3 regions of the Staphylococcus agnetis genome follow, and region 1 is predicted to be linked to each of the others. Evidence: riboswitches for the same ligand, from Rfam matches in the RefSeq annotation. Region 1 holds a riboswitch; each other region holds the start of a gene.
The links. A riboswitch is a leader RNA that binds a small molecule or an ion and turns the genes downstream of it on or off. The one in region 1 is predicted to bind S-adenosylmethionine.
Positions count from the first base shown of each region.

Region 2: linked by a shared signal. The riboswitch ahead of metX (homoserine O-acetyltransferase MetX) and the one ahead of GJE18_RS02570 (methionine ABC transporter ATP-binding protein) in region 1 are both predicted to bind S-adenosylmethionine.
Region 3: linked by a shared signal. The riboswitch ahead of metK (methionine adenosyltransferase) and the one ahead of GJE18_RS02570 (methionine ABC transporter ATP-binding protein) in region 1 are both predicted to bind S-adenosylmethionine.

Region 1 covers NZ_CP045927.1:503,031-505,306, reverse strand. Annotated here, with positions in the region: gene GJE18_RS02575 (methionine ABC transporter permease) at 1-141, opposite strand, end outside; gene GJE18_RS02570 (methionine ABC transporter ATP-binding protein) at 134-1,162, opposite strand; SAM riboswitch class I at 1,260-1,366, opposite strand; gene GJE18_RS02565 (thioredoxin family protein) at 1,406-1,720, opposite strand; gene GJE18_RS02560 (toprim domain-containing protein) at 1,686-2,081, opposite strand; gene gcvH (glycine cleavage system protein GcvH) at 2,164-2,276, opposite strand, start outside.
Region 2 covers NZ_CP045927.1:2,445,543-2,447,818, reverse strand. Annotated here, with positions in the region: gene GJE18_RS12095 (AzlC family ABC transporter permease) at 1-407, shown strand, start outside; gene GJE18_RS12090 (AzlD domain-containing protein) at 404-733, shown strand; SAM riboswitch class I at 792-893, shown strand; gene metX (homoserine O-acetyltransferase MetX) at 967-1,932, shown strand; gene GJE18_RS12080 (DUF2232 domain-containing protein) at 2,272-2,276, shown strand, end outside.
Region 3 covers NZ_CP045927.1:1,395,082-1,397,357, reverse strand. Annotated here, with positions in the region: gene pckA (phosphoenolpyruvate carboxykinase (ATP)) at 1-672, opposite strand, end outside; SAM riboswitch class I at 886-999, shown strand; gene metK (methionine adenosyltransferase) at 1,104-2,276, shown strand, end outside.

The DNA.
Region 1 (2,276 bases):
TATTAACCCAAATATAAAAGAAAATAGTGTAGCAATGATTGTCATATAGAGCGTTTCGTATGTTGCAACCCAGACCTCTGGCCAACGTACATTTGGCATTGTCATCATTTCATGTAATATTTCGCCAAAACTCTTACCCATGTGCAATCACCTCTACTTCAATGTGTTTCAATTCTAAATCATGTGTCAGTTGTTCAAAGTCTGCTTGCGCAACATTTGGAATATGTAAAACAATAAATCCGATGGCACCTGACTTAGAATGTTTAATATTAGCCTCTAAAATATTTACCTCAACGTCATGTGTTTTTGAGATATATGAAACGATAGGTTGTGTTGTTGCTTCACCTGAAAAGTTAAGTTTAACGAGCTTGTCATTTGAATTTAATTTTACAAGGCCTGAAATATCCTCAAACTCAGCATTAGGTTGAAGATCTTCTTGAACAAAACGCTTAGTGACAGAATGTTCTGGATTTTCGAAAACTTCAGATACTTTACCTTGTTCAATTACCTTTCCATCTTCCATTACTGCCACTTCATCACAAATACGACGAATGACATGCATTTCATGAGTGATAATAATAATCGTTAAATTTTGTTCCTTTTTCAATTGAATGAGTAAATCAAGTATTTCATCTGTTGTTTGTGGATCAAGTGCACTTGTTGCTTCATCACAGAGTAATACTTCCGGGTCGTTTGCCAGCGCCCTTGCAATACCCACACGTTGTTTTTGTCCCCCGGACAATTCTGATGGATAGGCGTGTTCACGTCCCTTTAATCCAACTCGTTCAATGAGTTCTAAAGCTTTTAACTTAGCCTCTCGTTTAGAAACGCCTGCAATTTCTAATGGAAATAATACATTGTCAAGCACCGTGCGTGACCATAGTAAATTGAAATGTTGGAAGATCATACTCACCTTTTGGCGCTTATACCTTAAAGCACGTTTGCTCAATTTCCCTATATGATCTCCACCGATGATGACATCACCTGATGTAGGTGTTTCAAGATAATTAAATAATCGCACTAACGTACTTTTACCCGCTCCAGAAAAACCGATAATACCAAATATGGTACCTTTATTGATTGTTAAATTAACGTGATCAACAGCTAAAACGGATTTGGATTTGCTCTCGTACTGTTTGACGATATCCTTAAGCTCAATCATATTGCTCCCCCTTATGTGTTGCAAATCATCAAATATCAGAATAAAAAAAGCTTTCTCCTATATAAAAATAAGAGAAAGCATAGATTCCGATGCGTTTCTCTCATCTTCAAAAGTAAAGATACTTTATGTGAATTGGCACCATTTCTAAATATAGACGGTTGCCGGGCTTCATAGGGCACATCCCTCCACCACTCTAGATAAGAGTTTTCTGAATATTGAATTGTTTAAATCTTATCATTATCCTCAAGTTTCGTCAATCACTTTTTTCAATCTTTCTAATAAAAATGGGACAGACTGAAAAGCATAAATGCGGTCCACTTCTTTGTCATCACGCATGATTAACAAAATGGGTACTGATTGTATTTCAAAGGCTTGGCTAAATTCAGGATAAAAATTGAGGTCGCGTTTTTCTAAAGGTAACTGTGTCACTTCATTTACAATATGCAACATTCGTTCTGAGACTTTACATGTCCCACACATCGGAGTATAGCCGAAAATTAAGTGTATATTGTGCTTTTTTTCTTTAAATGTATTGTTCAATTGCTCTGAAACACTCATGATATGAATATTTTCCTTTAACATAAAAATCCGTTTTAACATCAAATCCATGACGCCCTAAAACGTTTGAGAGGTAATCTCTTGGGCAACGTGCCACTTCACTATAAGTTGAATCAATAAAAATATCTGTACTTTCACTTAAATACTTCGAAAACCATTTTCGTATCTTTCGCCCCTCAGCATCAGCATCAACAAGAATGTATACTTGCTTACCGTATAATGATTCTATCATATTGTCTAGTTTCTCAATTCCCATTGTGCCATGCGTACATATGATATCGACTGGTTCTAATAACACTTCCTTAACTCTTTTTTTATCAGATTTGCCTTCTACAACAATTACTTTATTAATCATCGCCATGGTCTTCACCTTCTAAAAAGATAGTATTCAGTGCAAAAAAACTCCAAGATAGTCCAAGGAATATCTAGGAGTTCAATAATTATTATTCGCCGATCATTTCTTGATAACCTTGTGCATCCATTAAAGCATCAAGTTCACTTTCGTCGCTTAATTCAACTTTCACCATCCAAGCTTTTTCATATGGTGATTCATTTA
Region 2 (2,276 bases), 510 kb from region 1:
CTTTACCTCATCGTATAGGTATCGGATCGTTATTAACGGATGAGACATTTGGTATCGCAATTACACCACATACAAAAGGAGCCGTAATCGGGAGACGTTGGATGCATGGCATCAATATAACAGCTTACATATTTTGGATTTTTGTATGTATTCTTGGTGCGTTACTTGGTGATATCTTTTCGAATCCTGAGGCGTTAGGATTGGATTATGCGATTATCGCCATGTTTATTTTCCTTATGTTAAGTCAATTTGAAGGTCTTACGAAACCAAAGTTACATCTCTATTTAAAATTGGTATGTATTGTCGTTATACAAATGATGGTACTCAGTCTTGTAATGCCATCTTATATCGCCATTTTAATTACATCAATGGTTACTGCTGCAATAGGGGTGGTGATGGACCGATGACAATGTATATTCTTTGGACGATTATTCTATCTGGTATAGGCACGTTATTATTACGTATTACGCCTTTCATCGCAATCGCACAATTACAACTTTCTGAAAAAGTCATTCAATGGTTATCTTTTATACCAATTACATTGTTTGCTGCCTTAGTTGTCGATGGATTAATTATTCAAGAAAGTGGTCACTTTGGATTTCGCTTAAACTGGATTTATGTATTCGCAGTTATACCAACACTCCTCGCTACTTTGATATCAAGGAGTTTAACCATTGCTGTTATTATAGGTATGGTAAGTGTTGCATGTTTAAGACTTATTCTACCTCTGTAAACATTTGCATGAATATTCTGAATACGTTATGATATGAATTAATGAATTGAATACTGAAAGCTTATTAAGAGAAGTTGAGGGATTTGGCCCTGTGATGCTTCAGCAACCACTTAGTGATAAGTACGGTGCTACAACCAACGAATGTTTCGAGTGATAAGTCAATGATTAACATGAGTTGTATTGCCGTACAGACGGTAGTACAACTTTTTTGTTTAGAGGGAGGGCATGCTAAATTGACACATTATACAGTAGATACACTGCATTTAGGTGAATTTAAAACAGAATCAGGTGAAATGATTCAAGATTTAAAATTGAGATATGAACATGTAGGATATCGAGGACAACCTCTGGTATTAGTATGTCACGCATTAACAGGAAACCATTTAACTTATGGTACAGAAGATAACCCTGGATGGTGGCGTGAAATTATTGATGGCGGCTACATGCCGTTACATGATTACCAATTTTTAACATTTAATGTGATTGGAAGTCCATTTGGATCTAGTTCGCGGCTAACAGATTCACAATTCCCTTCGAGGTTAACAATCCGTGATATCGTTTGTGCTATTGAATTAGGATTACAAGCGCTTCAATTTGAAACGATAGAAGTGTTGATAGGCGCCTCTCTCGGTGGTATGCAAGTACTAGAACTCTTGTATAACCAAAAATTTAAAGTGAAAAAGGCAGTCATTCTGGCTTCAACCGTAAAAACGTCTTCTTATTCACGCGCATTTAATGAAATCGCACGTCAAGCGATACATTTAGGAGGAAGGGAAGGCTTAAGTATTGCGAGACAATTAGGTTTTTTAACCTACCGGTCGTCTAAAAGTTATGAAGCGAGATTTACGCCGGATGAAGTAGTAACCTATCAAAAGCATCAAGGTGATAAATTCAAAACATCTTTTGATTTGAAGTGTTACCTCACACTGCTAGATGTGTTAGATAGTCACAATGTATTTCGAGGGCGTCAAAACGTTGAACACGTTTTTCGTTCGTTAGATACAAAGGTGTTAACGATGGGATTTACTGATGATTTACTCTATCCCGATGATCAAGTCGCGGCGATAGGGGATTATTTTAAATATCACCGTCATTTTTTTGTACCAGACAATGTGGGACATGATGGCTTTTTGTTAAATTTCAATGATTGGGCACCTTATTTGTACCACTTCTTAGAACTTTCAAGATTTAGACGCTAAATTTAGACGAATATGTTACATTTTTGTTATAATCATGTAAATGAGATACACGTTGATGAGCTGTATTTGAGTTATGATAACTGAAATACAACTTACCTATTGTTTGTATTAAGCAGAACACGATATAAAGAAAGACAATGTGTAGGAGCTATCTCAAAACTATTTTAAATGTGTATTGGCGAAGGTTTAAAATTTACTTTAAAAATAAAGATAAAAAACGGATGTTACGTGATTTTATTCGTAATATGAAACTATAATTCGAACGCATGACGTCTGTTGTAAACCACTCTCAAAGCCTGTAAAATAGTGACTATAAATTTAAGTTTGGAAGTGGCATTATTGTT
Region 3 (2,276 bases), 890 kb from region 1:
TTTATTACCTACATTAGCCGAGCAGTGCATACTCATAATGTTTTGTTCTGGTAATAAATAATTCATCACAGAGAAAATAGATTTTTTCATTTCGCCTGCATATTCCGTGCCCCCGATTAAAACCGTTTTATGCTTAAACGAAATGATTACAAAGGTTTCTGAACGAATGCCATCTTTTTCTGGATTTGCTTTGAATGTAGGTGCAGAAATAATCGTAAAATCAGCTTTTATTTTTGCAGCCTCTTCTTTAGAGTTTGGTTTGATAAATAAATTTTGTGCAAATAAGTTATGCCACGCAAACTCATTGACGACTGTTAAATCGAGCTGTGAATCTTTATCACTACCTGCATAACCATTGAAAACAAATATCTCATCTTTACTGTCCAAATAATCAATCACTTGATAGTATAAGTTTAAAAACTTTTCCTCTGAAATAGGTTGATTAATTGTGCCCCAATCAATATCATCTTTTACTTGAGGATTGTCTACAATATATTTATCTTTTGGAGAACGTCCAGTATAAACGCCCGTTTTTGCATTGATGGCCCCGAGTTCTGTTAATTCAGCTTCGTCTCGTTTTAATATTTTGTTATAAAGTTCTGTTGTTGTAAGTTGAAAATGAGATGAAGGCTTGTCTTTTAAAGCGTCAATTGCTTGTGTGTCAAACGACATGATTTTATCCCTCCAATAGTTGTTTCGGCAATGTAAGCCTTTACAATTCAAGAGTATAACACATTGATTTCATAATCCATACCAAAATTAGGTAATTTGGAGAGAAAAATAGTAAAATAATTAGGTTGTTAAATCGCTTTTATATTTGTGTAACATAAGACGAAACTGAATTGACACTATTAAAAAATTTATGTAATATAGGACTAACGGATTCTCTTATCCTGAGTGGTGGAGGGACATGGACCCAATGAAACCCAGCAACCTCTTCTTTCAATAGAAGAAAGGTGCCAAACCGTTTGCAGACATATATAGTCTGAACGATAAGAGCGAATGGACGTTAAAGGCCTTCTCTCTATTTTATAGTGTGAAAGGCTTTTTTTATTGGCTCAGTCACAGAGAGAACTTCGTAATAAAATTTAAAGGAGCTTAATATGACTTACAATAGACGCTTATTTACTTCAGAATCAGTTACTGAAGGACATCCAGATAAAATTGCCGATCAAATTTCTGATGCGATTTTAGATGAAATTTTGAAAGGTGACCCTAATGCGCGTGTAGCATGTGAAACGACTGTTACGACGGGGATGGCGTTAATCGCTGGTGAAATCACAACATGTACATATGTAGATATTCCTAAAGTTGTGCGCGAAACGGTTAAAGAAATCGGCTATACGCGTGCAAAATATGGTTATGACTACAAAACAATGTCAGTGCTTACAGCAATCGATGAACAATCGCCAGATATCGCACAAGGTGTGGATCGCGCTTTAGAATATCGTGAAGATAATCAAGATGAGGTTCTAAATACGGGTGCTGGCGATCAAGGATTAATGTTTGGTTATGCCACTAACGAAACAGATACATTTATGCCATTACCAATTGATTTGTCTCATAAATTGTCTAAACGCTTAACAACGGTGCGTAAAGATGGTACGTTAAGTTATTTAAGACCAGACGGTAAAGTTCAAGTTACTGTTGAATATGATGAAAACAATCAACCAAAACGTATTGATACTATCGTTATTTCATCACAACATCATGAAGATATTGAATTAAAAGATATTCAAGATGATTTAAAGAAACATGTGATTTATCCTACAGTAGATAAAAAGTTAATCGATGAGGATACAAAGTTCTTTATCAATCCTACAGGCCGTTTTGTTATCGGTGGTCCTCAAGGGGATGCAGGTCTTACAGGGCGCAAGATTATCGTTGATACTTACGGCGGTTATGCGCGCCATGGTGGCGGTGCATTTTCGGGTAAAGATCCGACAAAAGTAGACCGTTCTGCTGCGTATGCTGCACGCTATGTAGCTAAAAACATTGTCGCTGCAGGCCTAGCAGATAAATGTGAAGTCCAAATTGCATATGCAATTGGTGTCGCGCAGCCTGTATCTATTTCAATCGACACGTTTGGGACAGGCAAAGTTTCAGAAAGTATCCTCATTGAAGCGGTAAGACAAAACTTTGATTTACGACCTGCTGGGATTATTAAAATGTTAGACTTACAACGTCCTATTTACAAACAAACTGCTGCATATGGTCATTTTGGACGCAATGATATTAATGTTCCATGGGAAAAAACGGATAAGATCGATATTCTT